Regions from separate parts of the Pseudomonas sp. WC2 genome, predicted to be linked through region 1. Evidence: predicted binding sites of a transcription regulator. Region 1 holds the regulator's gene; each other region holds the start of a gene.
The links. Region 1 encodes sigma-54, which starts transcription at its own class of promoters, with help from an activator protein. Its sites were predicted from a motif close to ANTGGCATNNANNTTGCTNT; they were not measured.
Positions count from the first base shown of each region.

Region 2: the regulator sigma-54 is predicted to act here: its motif matches at 2,139-2,158, upstream of ACQ4OE_RS21015 (CmpA/NrtA family ABC transporter substrate-binding protein).
Region 3: the regulator sigma-54 is predicted to act here: its motif matches at 1,542-1,561, upstream of flgB (flagellar basal body rod protein FlgB).

Region 1 is NZ_JBOBDR010000007.1:216,155-220,432, forward strand. Features, by position in the region: gene lptB (LPS export ABC transporter ATP-binding protein) at 1-675, shown strand, start outside; gene ACQ4OE_RS11140 (RNA polymerase factor sigma-54) at 863-2,356, shown strand; gene hpf (ribosome hibernation-promoting factor, HPF/YfiA family) at 2,430-2,738, shown strand; gene ptsN (PTS IIA-like nitrogen regulatory protein PtsN) at 2,750-3,214, shown strand; gene rapZ (RNase adapter RapZ) at 3,217-4,074, shown strand; gene ACQ4OE_RS11160 (HPr family phosphocarrier protein) at 4,090-4,278, shown strand, end outside.
Region 2 is NZ_JBOBDR010000018.1:44,699-48,976, reverse strand. Features, by position in the region: gene rlmKL (bifunctional 23S rRNA (guanine(2069)-N(7))-methyltransferase RlmK/23S rRNA (guanine(2445)-N(2))-methyltransferase RlmL) at 1-116, opposite strand, end outside; gene rmf (ribosome modulation factor) at 649-864, shown strand; gene ACQ4OE_RS21020 (quinone-dependent dihydroorotate dehydrogenase) at 1,031-2,050, opposite strand; gene ACQ4OE_RS21015 (CmpA/NrtA family ABC transporter substrate-binding protein) at 2,273-3,484, shown strand; gene ACQ4OE_RS21010 (ANTAR domain-containing response regulator) at 3,500-4,075, shown strand.
Region 3 is NZ_JBOBDR010000033.1:7,829-12,106, forward strand. Features, by position in the region: gene flgD (flagellar hook assembly protein FlgD) at 1-631, opposite strand, end outside; gene flgC (flagellar basal body rod protein FlgC) at 647-1,090, opposite strand; gene flgB (flagellar basal body rod protein FlgB) at 1,094-1,501, opposite strand; gene cheR (protein-glutamate O-methyltransferase CheR) at 1,772-2,599, opposite strand; gene ACQ4OE_RS26435 (chemotaxis protein CheV) at 2,646-3,578, opposite strand; gene flgA (flagellar basal body P-ring formation chaperone FlgA) at 3,661-4,278, shown strand, end outside.

The DNA of each region.
Region 1 (4,278 bases):
GTCGTGCGTGACGTCAGCCTGTCGATCGACAGCGGCCAGATCGTCGGCCTGCTCGGCCCGAACGGCGCCGGCAAGACCACGTGCTTCTACATGATCGTAGGCTTGGTACAGGCCGATCAGGGCCGCGTACTGATCGATGACCTCGACGTCAGCCATCAGCCAATGCACGGTCGCGCCAAGGCCGGTATCGGCTATCTGCCGCAAGAAGCGTCGATCTTCCGCAAACTGTCGGTGGCCGACAACATCATGGCGATCCTCGAAACTCGCCAGGAACTCGACAAGGCTGGCCGCCGCAAGGAGCTGGAAAGCCTGCTGCAGGAATTCCACATCAGCCACATCCGCGACAACCTCGGCATGAGCCTGTCCGGTGGTGAACGCCGCCGGGTGGAAATCGCTCGCGCGCTGGCAACTGCGCCGAAATTCATCCTGCTCGACGAACCGTTTGCCGGTGTCGACCCGATCTCGGTCGGCGACATCAAACAGATCATCCACCACCTCAAGGCCAAAGGCATCGGTGTGTTGATCACCGACCACAACGTGCGTGAGACGCTGGATATCTGCGAAACCGCTTACATCGTCAACGACGGTCAATTGATCGCCGAAGGTGATGCAGAAACCATCCTGGCCAACGATCTGGTCAAGGAAGTGTATCTGGGTCACGAATTCCGCCTCTAAGCATGATGGTGCCCGAGTGAGCTGCGTGGGTGCTGTATCGATGAAGCAGCTTTTTCTACGCTTTAATTGTTACAGCGCTCTAGGCAAACACTTCAGTTTCAGGCATATAATTTGCTTAAGTTTGGCGCCCCGGCGCCCTGTAGTGGATGGCGCATAGCGCCGGCGAATAAGGTGTTAAGCCCCTGCCATGAAACCATCGCTAGTCTTGAGAATGGGCCAGCAGCTGACGATGACACCGCAGCTGCAACAGGCCATCCGCCTGCTCCAATTGTCGACCCTGGATCTGCAACAGGAAATCCAGGAGGCCCTGGAATCCAATCCGATGCTCGAACGCCAGGAAGAAGGCGACGACTTCGACAACTCCGATCCGCTGGCCGACAACGCCGAACAGAAGCCCAACACCGAGATCCAGGAACCGTCCTATCAGGAAACGGCCCCGACGGTAGATAACCTCGAGGACGGCGAATGGAACGAGCGCATTCCCAACGAGCTCCCGGTCGACACCGCCTGGGAAGACGTCTACCAGACCAGCGCCAGCAGCCTGCCGAGCAGCGACGATGACGAGTGGGATTTCACCACCCGCACCTCCGTCGGCGAAAGCCTGCAAAGCCACCTGCTGTGGCAACTGAACCTGGCGCCGATGTCCGACACTGATCGCCTGATCGCCGTGACCCTGATCGACTGCATCAACAATCAGGGCTATCTGGACGAAACCCTCGAAGAAATTCTTGAAGCGTTCGACCCGGAACTGGACATCGAGCTGGACGAGATCGAAGCCGTCCTCCACCGTATCCAGCAGTTCGAACCGGCCGGTATCGGCGCGCGCAACCTCGGCGAATGCCTGCTGCTGCAATTGCGCCAGCTGCCCGCCAAGACGCCTTGGCTGGCTGAAGCCAAACGCCTCGTCACCGATTACATCGACCTGCTCGGCAGCCGCGATTACAGCCAGCTGATGCGCCGCATGAAGCTCAAGGAAGATGAGCTGCGCCAGGTCATCGAACTGGTACAGACCCTCAATCCGCGGCCGGGCTCGCAGATCGAATCGACCGAAGCCGAATACGTCGTCCCGGACGTGATCGTGCGCAAGGACAACGAGCGCTGGCTGGTCGAGCTGAATCAGGAGTCGGTGCCGCGCCTTCGCGTCAACGCGCAGTACGCCGGTTTCGTCCGTCGCGCCGACACCAGCGCCGACAACACTTTCATGCGCAATCAGTTGCAGGAGGCCCGCTGGTTCATCAAGAGCCTGCAGAGCCGCAACGAAACCCTGATGAAAGTTGCCACCCAGATCGTCGAGCATCAGCGCGGTTTTCTGGAGTACGGCGACGAAGCCATGAAGCCGCTGGTCCTGCATGACATCGCCGAAGCGGTGGGCATGCATGAATCGACGATTTCCCGGGTGACCACGCAGAAATTCATGCATACCCCGCGCGGTATTTATGAACTGAAATACTTTTTCTCCAGCCACGTCAGCACCTCCGAAGGCGGCGAATGCTCGTCCACGGCGATCCGCGCGATCATCAAAAAACTGGTTGCAGCGGAAAATCAGAAAAAGCCGTTGAGTGACAGCAAGATCGCTGGTTTACTGGAGGCACAAGGCATTCAGGTGGCTCGCCGCACCGTCGCCAAGTACCGCGAATCCCTCGGGATCGCGCCTTCGAGCGAACGCAAGCGGTTGATGTAAGCCACGTTACAGCGTTCCAGTGGCAGGCTCTTCGGCCTGCCGCTTTATGCACTGGCAACGAAGGAGAAGCTGTATGCAAGTCAACATCAGTGGACACCAACTGGAAGTGACCGAACCTCTGCGCACCTACATCAACGAAAAACTCGACCGATTAGAGCGCCATTTCGACAAGATCACCAACGTGCAGGTCACGATGTGCGTCGAAAAGCTGAAGCAGAAAATCGAAGCCACCTTGCATATTCCCGGCGGAGAAGTGGTTGCCAATGCCGAGCATGACGACATGTATGCCGCCATTGACCTGCTGACCGACAAGCTGGATCGCCAACTCAAAAAGCATAAGGAAAAGACCCAAAGCCTCCTCCAGGGCGCAACCGGTCGATAACCCCCCATTCCATGATCCGACTTGAAAGTATCCTGACCCCCGGCCGTTCCCTCGTGAACGTGCCGGGCGGCAGTAAAAAGAAAGCCCTCGAACAAATTGCCAACCTGATCGCCCGGGAAGTCCCGGATCTGGAGATGCAAGATGTCTTCGAGGCTCTGATTGCCCGTGAAAAACTGGGTTCCACCGGTTTTGGCAACGGCATCGCCATTCCGCATTGCCGCCTCAAGGGCTGCACTTCGCCCATCAGCGCGCTGATGCACCTTGAAGCCCCTATCGATTTCGACGCCATCGACGGCGCTCCCGTTGACCTGCTGTTTGTTTTGCTGGTGCCGGAAGCCGCGACCGATGCGCACCTGGAGTTGCTGCGCCAGATCGCGAGCATGCTGGATCGCAAGGATGTGCGCGATAAATTGCGCAGCGCTTCGAGCAACGAAGCCTTGTATCAGGTTGTCCTGGACGAGCAGAACGGGCACTAATCATGCGCTTGATCATCGTCAGCGGTCGCTCCGGCTCGGGCAAGAGTACCGCGCTGGATGTCCTTGAGGACAACGGCTATTACTGCATCGACAACCTGCCGGCAGGCTTGCTGCCGGAACTGGCTGAACGCGCGCTGATTCACACTGAACTGGCGCAGCCGCTGGTGGCCGTGTCGATCGATGCGCGCAACCTGCCGAGCCATCTGTCGCGTTTTCCCGAACTGCTTGAAGATGCCAGAAGCAAGCACATCCAGTGCGATGTGCTGTACCTGGACGCGGACGAGGAAACCCTGCTCAAGCGTTTTTCCGAGACCCGTCGTCGCCATCCGCTGAGTAACGCCAATCGCTCGCTGGCCGAAGCGATTCACGATGAAACCGCCCTCCTCGGTCCTATCGCCGACCTGGCCGACCTGAAAATAAACACCACCAACCTGAACCTGTACCAGTTGCGCGACACCATCAAGTTGCGCCTGCTCAATCAGCCGGAGCCCGGCACTGCCTTTCTGGTCGAATCATTCGGCTTCAAACGCGGCATGCCAGTCGATGCCGATCTGGTGTTCGACGTGCGCTGCCTGCCTAATCCTTACTGGAAGCCTGAGCTGCGTGAGCAATCCGGTCTGGATGCGCCCGTCGCCGAATATCTGGCGGCGCAGCCTGAGGTCGAAGAAATGTTCCAGGACATCTTCACCTACCTGCACAAATGGCTGCCGCGCTTCGCCGCGAGCAATCGCGCCTACGTCACCATTGCCATTGGCTGCACTGGCGGGCATCACCGCTCCGTCTACCTGACTGAACGGCTGGGTCAGGCCCTGCAGAAAACCCTGAAGAACGTCCAGGTTCGCCACCGCGACCTCACCTAAAGGATTCACACCGCGATGCCTGCTCTGGAAATCGAAATCATCAACAAACTGGGCCTGCATGCCCGCGCGTCGGCCAAGTTCGTGGGCGTGGCTGGGCAGTATCCGGATTGCAAGATCAGAGTGGGCCGCACCCCCGAAACCACGGTTGATGGCAAAAGCATCATGGCGATGATGATGCTGGCGGCTGGCAAGGGCACCAAAATC
Region 2 (4,278 bases), on a different contig from region 1:
CGCACGGCGGAAGTGTGCTCGCGCGCTTCTTCAAGGCCAAGCCCGACGGCTTCCTCGATGAGCAGGCCTTCAAGGCCTTTAGGGCAAGTGAGGAAGAGTTCGAAACGGTCGGACATGGTATTTCCAGAGCCTTTGGCTAGTGAATCGGCAACGCATTGCCGATCCGGTTTTCAATCAGGCGCTTTTCTAAAAGAACGCCCGCGTGGCACGAAGGTGTGCCGTTCCATCCCCGCTGCTCGGGTTAAAAGAGCTTAGATGCAAGGACAGATAAAAAAGTTGATGCAACAAAAAGTCTTAAAGCGACCCTTCGTCGAATAGTACCCCAGCGCAAACGTGGGTCATTCTCACTAAAGAATTAAGCCCATCATCCAGCGCGGGGCCGATCATACCGGGGTTTGCTCAATAAACATTGAATAAATACGCAGTTACTTATCGCTATAGCACCCTTTTCGTTACGTGCTTATGACAAAACGATCATTCCATCACTGTGACTCATTGGTTAGAACTGAGCACAGGTTGACGTCGCAACGGCGTCAACACCTTGGCTCGCCACGCCGGCAGCGAGCCGCACCATGGCAGGTTTTTTCTGCCAGACCTCAGTTGAGGTCAACGCGACACAAAACAGTCAACAAGTGAGGGAAACACCCTATGAGAAGACTTAAGCGTGATCCGTTGGAAAGAGCATTTTTGCGCGGATATCAATATGGCGTTGGTGGCAAATCCCGTGAGCTTTGCCCATTTACTCTACCGTCGGTACGTCAAGCCTGGATTAACGGCTGGCGAGAAGGACGCGGCGACAACTGGGACGGTATGACCGGCACTGCGGGAATCCACAGACTCAACGAACTTCACGCCGTCGGCTGACACAGGGCATTAATTCCGACACGACAATCTGAATTTGTAACGACTTACCATGCACGTCCTTCCCGGACGGCGGGCTGCGGCCCAGGGGCTCCTTCGAGGAGCCCTTTTTATTGCATGGGTTTTTGCGCCAAGCGCATAACCTGTAGGGAACAGTGTTGTCTATGGATCAGCGCAGGGCGGCGATGGCATCTACCGATTCGCGGATCAGCGCCGGGCCTTTATAGATGAAGCCGGAGTAGATCTGCACCAGACTCGCACCAGCGAGAATCTTCTCCGCCGCATGTTTGCCTTCAGTAATCCCGCCCGCGGCAATGATCGGCAAACGCCCAGCCAGCTCACCCGCCAGCACCTTCACAGTATTGGTGCTCTTCTCACGCACCGGCGCGCCGGACAAACCGCCCGCCTCGTCGCCATGCTCCATGCCTTCAACGCCAACACGGCTCAGGGTGGTGTTGGTCGCGATCACCGCGTCCATGCCGGTTTCGATCAGCGCCTGAGCGACCTGGGCGGTTTCTTCGTCAGTCATGTCCGGGGCGATCTTGATCGCCAGCGGCACATGCTTGCCATGACGCAGCGCCAGTTCGGCGCGGCGCGTGGCCAGGTCAGCGAGCAATTGCTTGAGCGAATCGCCGAACTGCAGGCTGCGAAGGCCCGGGGTGTTCGGCGAGCTGACGTTGACCGTCACGTAGCTGGCGTGGGCGTAGACCTTGTCCAGACAGATCAGGTAGTCGTCGACCGCACGCTCAACCAGCGTGTCGAAGTTCTTGCCGATGTTGATGCCCAACACGCCTGTGTATTTCGCCGCAGCGACCCGCGCCAGCAGGTTATCCACACCGAGGTTGTTGAAACCCATGCGGTTGATGATCGCGTCGGCTTCCGGCAGGCGGAAGATCCGTGGTTTCGGGTTGCCCGGCTGTGGACGCGGGGTCACGGTGCCGATTTCGACAAAACCGAAACCCAGTTGGGCGAAGCCGTCGATGGCCGCGCCGTTCTTGTCCAGACCGGCCGCCAGACCCACCGGGTTCGGGAACTCGAGGCCCATGACCGTCACCGGTTTCTTCGCCGGCGCCTTGCACAGCAAGCCGTTGAGGCCCAAACGCCCACCTGCGCCGATCAGATCCAGCGACAGATCGTGGGAGGTTTCCGGGGAAAGTTTGAACAACAGCTGACGGGCCAGGGAATACATGGGCGGCGATGACTCGGGCGGCGAAAAGAGGCGGCGATTATAGCCGGGCATCGACCTGCCGCGCGAGGCGCACGCGCAAATCGCCGCGACTGGCATATGCCTTGCACCTTCACCGCTATCAGCGCGCAAGCCAATGACGGCGTGCGGGCAAGGACAATGGCGTCGTCCCGGGTTTTGCCTGCGCAAAGTCCGCGGCGACGCTTTTTTTTGAGGTGGCGTTGGATGAATGAACCTTCGGTAGGGCCGCTGGCCTGGGTCAATGGCAGCGATGCCCCGGAAAAGACTGCAATCAACCTCGGCTTCATGGCCCTGAGCGACTGTGCTTCGGTCGTCGTCGCCGCCACTCAGGGCTTCGCCCAGCCTTACGGGTTAACGCTGAACCTCAAGCGCCAGGCCTCTTGGGCGAATCTGCGCGACAACCTCGTCAGTGGCGAACTGGATGCCGCCCACAGCTTGTACGGATTGATCTACGCGGTGCATCTGGGCATCGGCGGCGTCGCCCCGATCGACATGGCGGTGCTGATGGGCCTGAACCAGAACGGTCAGAGCCTCAACCTCTCCCACGGCCTGCAACAGCTTGGCGTGACCAGTCCTGAAGCGCTGGACCGGCACGTGCACCAAAGCCGCGCAAAACTCACCTTCGCCCAAACCTTCCCGACCGGCACCCACGCGATGTGGCTGTATTACTGGCTGGCGAGTCAGGGCATTCATCCGTTGCAGGATGTCGACAGCGTGGTGGTGCCGCCGCCGCAAATGGTTGCGCACCTGCAGGCCGGGCGCATCGATGGCTTCTGCGTCGGCGAGCCGTGGGCGGCCAGCGCGGTGCAGCAGGATCTCGGCCTCACCCTCGCCACCAGCCAGACCATCTGGCCCGATCACCCGGAAAAAGTCCTCGGCTGCACCCGCGAATTCGTCGAGCAATACCCGAACACCGCACGAGCACTGGTGATGGCGATCCTTGAAGCCAGCCGCTTCATCGAGGAAAGTCCGGAGAACCGTCGCAGCACCGCACAGTTGCTCAGCGCGCCGGACTATCTCGACGCGCCGCTGTCGTGCATCGAGCCGCGCTTTCTCGGCGACTACGCCGATGGCCTCGGCAATCGCTGGCAGGATCCCCACGCCTTGCGCTTTCACGGCAATGGCGAAGTGAATCTGCCGTATTTGTCCGACGGCATGTGGTTCATGACCCAATTCCGTCGCTGGGGTTTGTTGCGTGAGGATCCGGACTACCTCGCCGTGGCCCGTCAGGTTCAGCAACTCGAGCTCTATCGCGAGGCCGCCACGGCGGTCGGTGTTGCTGCCTGGGGCACGGACATGCGCAGCAGCCAGCTGCTCGACGGCAAAATCTGGGACGGCAGCGATCCGGCCGGTTATGCGCGCAGTTTCAAGCTGCACGCGATGAGCGACGACGTCGCCCATCTCGCCCGCCGCTGACAGGAGACCGCGAACATGTTGCGCATTCTGCTGATCAACGACACAGCAAAAAAAGTCGGACGCCTGAAAGCGGCGCTGACCGAGGCCGGTTTCGAGGTCATCGACGAATCCGGCCTGACCATCGACCTGCCCGCGCGCGTCGAAACGGTGCGCCCGGACGTGATCCTGATCGATACCGAGTCACCCAGCCGCGATGTCATGGAACAAGTGGTGCTGGTCAGCCGCGACCAACCCCGGCCAATCGTGATGTTTACCGATGAGCATGACCCGGGAGTGATGCGTCAGGCGATCAAGTCCGGGGTCAGTGCCTACATCGTCGAAGGCATTCACGCACAGCGTTTGCAGCCAATTCTCGATGTGGCGATGGCGCGTTTTGAAAGTGATCAGGCGCTGCGTGCGCAGTTGCAGGCACGGGATCAGCAACTGGCTGAGCGCAAGCGGATCGAGCTGGCCAAGGGGTTGTTGATGAAGATGAAGGATTGCAACGAGGAAGAGGCTTACACGCTGATGCGGCGGCAGGCGATGAGCCGGCAGCAGAAATTGATTCAGGTGGCCGAACAAATCATTGCCATGAGTGAGCTGCTCGGCTGAGGTTTTGCTGGGCCTGCACGGGCCTCATCGCTGGCAAGCCAGCTCCCACAGGATTTGTGAACACCACAGAACCTGTGAGAGCTGGCTTGCCAGCGATTGGCCGCACCTCGGTTTCAACCTGTTGGCACAAATCTCGCTATGTAAAACCCACAGGTAACCAACGGCGGTTGCCCCACCCACGACAAAGACGTCGCTCACCCGTT
Region 3 (4,278 bases), on a different contig from region 1:
TGACGGTGGCCGGCAGGTAAGTGACCAGGTCCGTCGCGGCGCCGTTGATTGGCGCGTTGGCTTTGAAGGTGTAAGTGCCGACAGGAACCACAGTGCCCGACGCATCCTTGCCGTCCCAAGTGAAGCTGGCATCACCAGCAGCGCGGCTGCCCAGATCGATGGTGCGAACAGCGTTGCCGTCCTTGTCGGTGATGGTCACGGTGCCTTCGGCGATGGACGACGGGACACTCACCGTACCGGTCAGGCCTTTGGTCGGATCATCCAGTTGCGCGGTGTTGGTCTGCACGATCACGTTACGGCCAACCAGCGACGAGGCCTGCAGGGCCTGCGACGAGTTGTAGTTGCCGGCCAGCGAACTGACGGTGCTGTTCAGCGTGGTAATGCCTTCCAGGCTGCTGAACTGCGCCAACTGCGCAACGAATGCGCTGTTGTCCTGCGGATCGAGCGGGTTCTGGTTTTTCAGCTGGGTTACCAGCAGTTGCAGGAACGCGTCCTTGCCCAGCGCTTGACCGCCGGTTGCACTGTTGGTCGCCGACGCGATGCCGCCGGTGGTGGTGCTGCTGGCCGTCTTCGAGGAGTTGGCCAGGATGTCATTCATGCTCAGGGAGCTGGTGGTATCGGAAACACTCATGGCAGTCGCCCCTTATTACTGACCGAGGGTCAGGACCTTCTGCATCATGGTTTTGGCGGTGTTCATCATTTCGGCGTTGGTCTGGAAGGACCGGCTCGCGGAAATCATGTCAGCCATTTCTTCCACCACGTTGACGTTCGGGTAGTAGACGTAGCCTTTGGCGTCGGCCGCCGGATGGTTCGGCTCGTAACGCGCTTCGAGGTTGCTCTGGTCTTCGACCACGCCGAGCACCTGCACGCCCTGCCCCGCGGCGTCCTGGCTCTGGAACAGCGAGTTGCTGCCACTGTTCTGGCCGCCCTGGAACATGGTGGCGAACACCGGGTGACGGGCGCGGTAGGTCTGGTCGATGCTCGAAGAGACGGTTTCGGCGTTGGCGATGTTCGAAGCCACGGTGTTCAGACGCGTGGTTTGAGCGCTCATGCCGCTGCCGGCAATGTTGAAAACGCTGGACAGGGACATGGATTACTCTCCGCGCAGGGCTGACACCAGCCCTTTGAATTTGCTGTTGAGCAGCGTGAAGCTGGCCTGGAAGCCGACGGCGTTTTCCGCGTAGTTCGACTGTTCCAGTTGGGCGTCGACGGTGTTCTGGTCGATCGAAGGTTGCATCGGCGTGCGATACAGCAGCGATTCGTCGCCGTTGCCCAGACCTTCAGCTTCGATGTGACGGCTGTTGGTCATGTTCAGGGCAATGGTGCCGTTGGCGTTTTTCTGGGTCTGCGCTTCCAGTACTTTGGAGAAGTCCAGATCCCGCGCCTTGTAGTTCGGGGTATCGGCGTTGGCGATGTTGTTGGCCAGCACTTCTGCACGCTGGGCGCGGAAGCCCAGAGCCTTTTCGTGAATGCCGAGCGCTTTATCGAAGCTGATGCTCATGTCGGGAACCTTCAGGTGACCGGTTTTTCGTAACTGAGCTTTAGCAAGCGCCGTGCCAACGCATCAACCCCCCATAAACCGGGGCTTTGCCGGGAGTCGGCAAAGCGGCAATGCCAGAAAAGCGGCAACCGGTTTCCGCCGGATGCCGCTTTTCTGCCGCTTCTGCCTCGCAGAGAACACCACTGAACCCTGTGGTATTCGTGGGAAATAATTGGGGCATAAAAAAACGGGAGGCCTTAAGGCTTCCCGTTTTTTGTATTGCCGCTGCAATCATTTCGCCTGGTAAATAATCCCCGGGCTGCACTGGACCATCTGGTAATGATCCGGCAAACCGTTCAGCGCTTCGGAAGCGCCAAGGAACAGATAACCACCCGGCTTCAACGTGCTGTGAATACGCAAAAGGATGTCTTTCTTCACTTCAGCAGAGAAGTAGATCAATACGTTGCGGCAGAACACGATGTCGAATTTGCCCAGCGCTGCGTAGCTGTCGAGCAGGTTGAACGAGCGGAACTCCACGCGGTTCTTGATCGGCGCCTTGATCACCCAGCGACCTGGCCCTTTCGGGTCGAAGTAACGCTGCAGACGTTCCGGCGACAAACCGCGACCGATCGCCAGGCTGTCGTACTCGCCGGTCTTGCAGTTGGTCAGCATCAGGCCGGACAGGTCAGTGGCAACGATCTGCACGCCCATCTTCAACTGGCCAAGGTTGCTGCGCTCGAACTCGTCGATCGACATCGACAGCGAGTACGGTTCCTGGCCCGACGAGCAAGCTGCCGACCAGATCCGCAGACGCTGGTTGGGGCTGGCCTTGATCGCTTCGGGCAGCACCTTGTTCTTCAAGACTTCAAACGGATAGGTGTCACGAAACCACAGGGTTTCGTTGGTCGTCATGGCATCGACCACCTGCTCGCGCAAACCGCTGCGCGGCTGGGTCTGGATGCGCTGAACCAGCTCACCCAGGGACTTGATGCCTTGCTGCTCCATCAGTTTGTTGAGACGGCTCGAGACCAGGTACTGCTTGTTTTCACCGAGCAAAATGCCACAGGCTTTTTCCAGGAAGACCCGGAACTGTTCGAAATCCAAATTACCCGTAGACAATGATGCCGCCTCTTAAATCGTGTTGACCGCCAGGGACAAAGCGCCCCTAGCTGATATCTGCTGCTTTGATCCGGTCGACTACCCGGGATGCCAGGTCATCAGGACGGAATTTGGCCAGGAAGTCATCGGCACCGACTTTCTTGACCATCGCCTGATTGAATACCCCGGACAACGAAGTATGCAGGATGATATGAAGCTTTTGCATGCGCGGGTCAGCGCGGATCTCGGCCGTCAGGGTGTACCCGTCCATCTCCGGCATCTCGATGTCGGAGATCATCATCAGGAACTCTTCTTCCGGCTTCTTGCCCTCGTCGACCAGCTTGCGCAGGTAATCCAGCGCCTGCTTGCCGTCGTTCAGCGCGACCACTTCAACGCCGACCGTCTGCAGGCAACGCGTGACCTGCTTGCGCGCCACCGATGAGTCATCGACCGTCAGTACCCGCAGCGACAACGCCTTGGTCTGGGTCTCGACATCGACCACGCCCACCGAAATCGCTTCCGGTGTCGGCGCAACTTCCGCCAGCACTTTCTCGACGTCGATGATTTCGACTAACTGATTGTCCACCCGAGTCACAGCGGTCAGGTAATGATCGCGACCCGTGCCCTTGGGCGGTGGATGAATCTCTTCCCAGTTCATGTTGACGATGCGCTCCACCGAGCGGACCAGGAAACCCTGGGTCTTGGTGTTGTACTCCGTGATGATCACGAACGGGTTCTTCTTGTCCTTCAACGCCCCCGAGCCGGTCGCCATTGCCAGATCAAGGATCGGAATGGTTGCCCCTCGAATATTTGCCACCCCGCACACGACAGGACTGGACTTGGGCATCAACGTCAGTGACGGGCACTGCAACACTTCCCGTACCTTGAACACGTTGATTCCGTAGAGCTGCTGACCGTCGAGACGGAACAACAACAGCTCCAGGCGATTCTGCCCTACCAGTTGCGTGCGCTGGTTCACCGAATCCATTACACCAGCCATGCCCAGACTCCTACACCAACGCCAAGTGTTGTTGCGACGCACATTCATTGCTAAACGGCACGGCGCTTGCTTTTTAACTCGTATGAACGCTCAAACGACATTTTTCCGACACCTGACATCCCCTCTTCGCCGAGGGCTTTGCGCAGTGTCCGCCATTTGCTGCTTTTTAGCTGGCAGCCCTGCCAATGCTGATGCGGTTACCTTGCCTGACATGCTTATCGGCGTCACTCAGGGCTTTCTTGAGTTCACCGTAGAAGACTATCTGGCCACCAGTCAAACGGAAGGCCGCTACGAAATCGAGGTCAAGCAGCTCGATCCGCGTATGCGCATGCCTATGTGCGACAAGGAATTGACAGCCTCGCTGGAGAGTCCGGCACGTCCTTTGGGCCGGGTAACCGTCAAGGTTCGGTGTGAGGGCGGCTCCCCCTGGACGGTGTTCGTGCCCGCTCAAGTCCGGCTGTTTCGCGAGATTGTGACGACCACGCGGCCACTCAAACGCGCCGGCATTATCGAGCCGCAGGACGTGACCTTGCGTGAGCGCGACGTGAGTACGATCAATCAAGGCTTTCTGACCTCGGTAGACGAAGCGATCGGACAGAAATTAACCCGACCAACGGTCGCCGATCAGGTCATTACTTTGGTCCATCTGGAACAGGCAGAAGTCGTGCGCAAAGGTGATCAGGTGGTCATCACCGCCCGC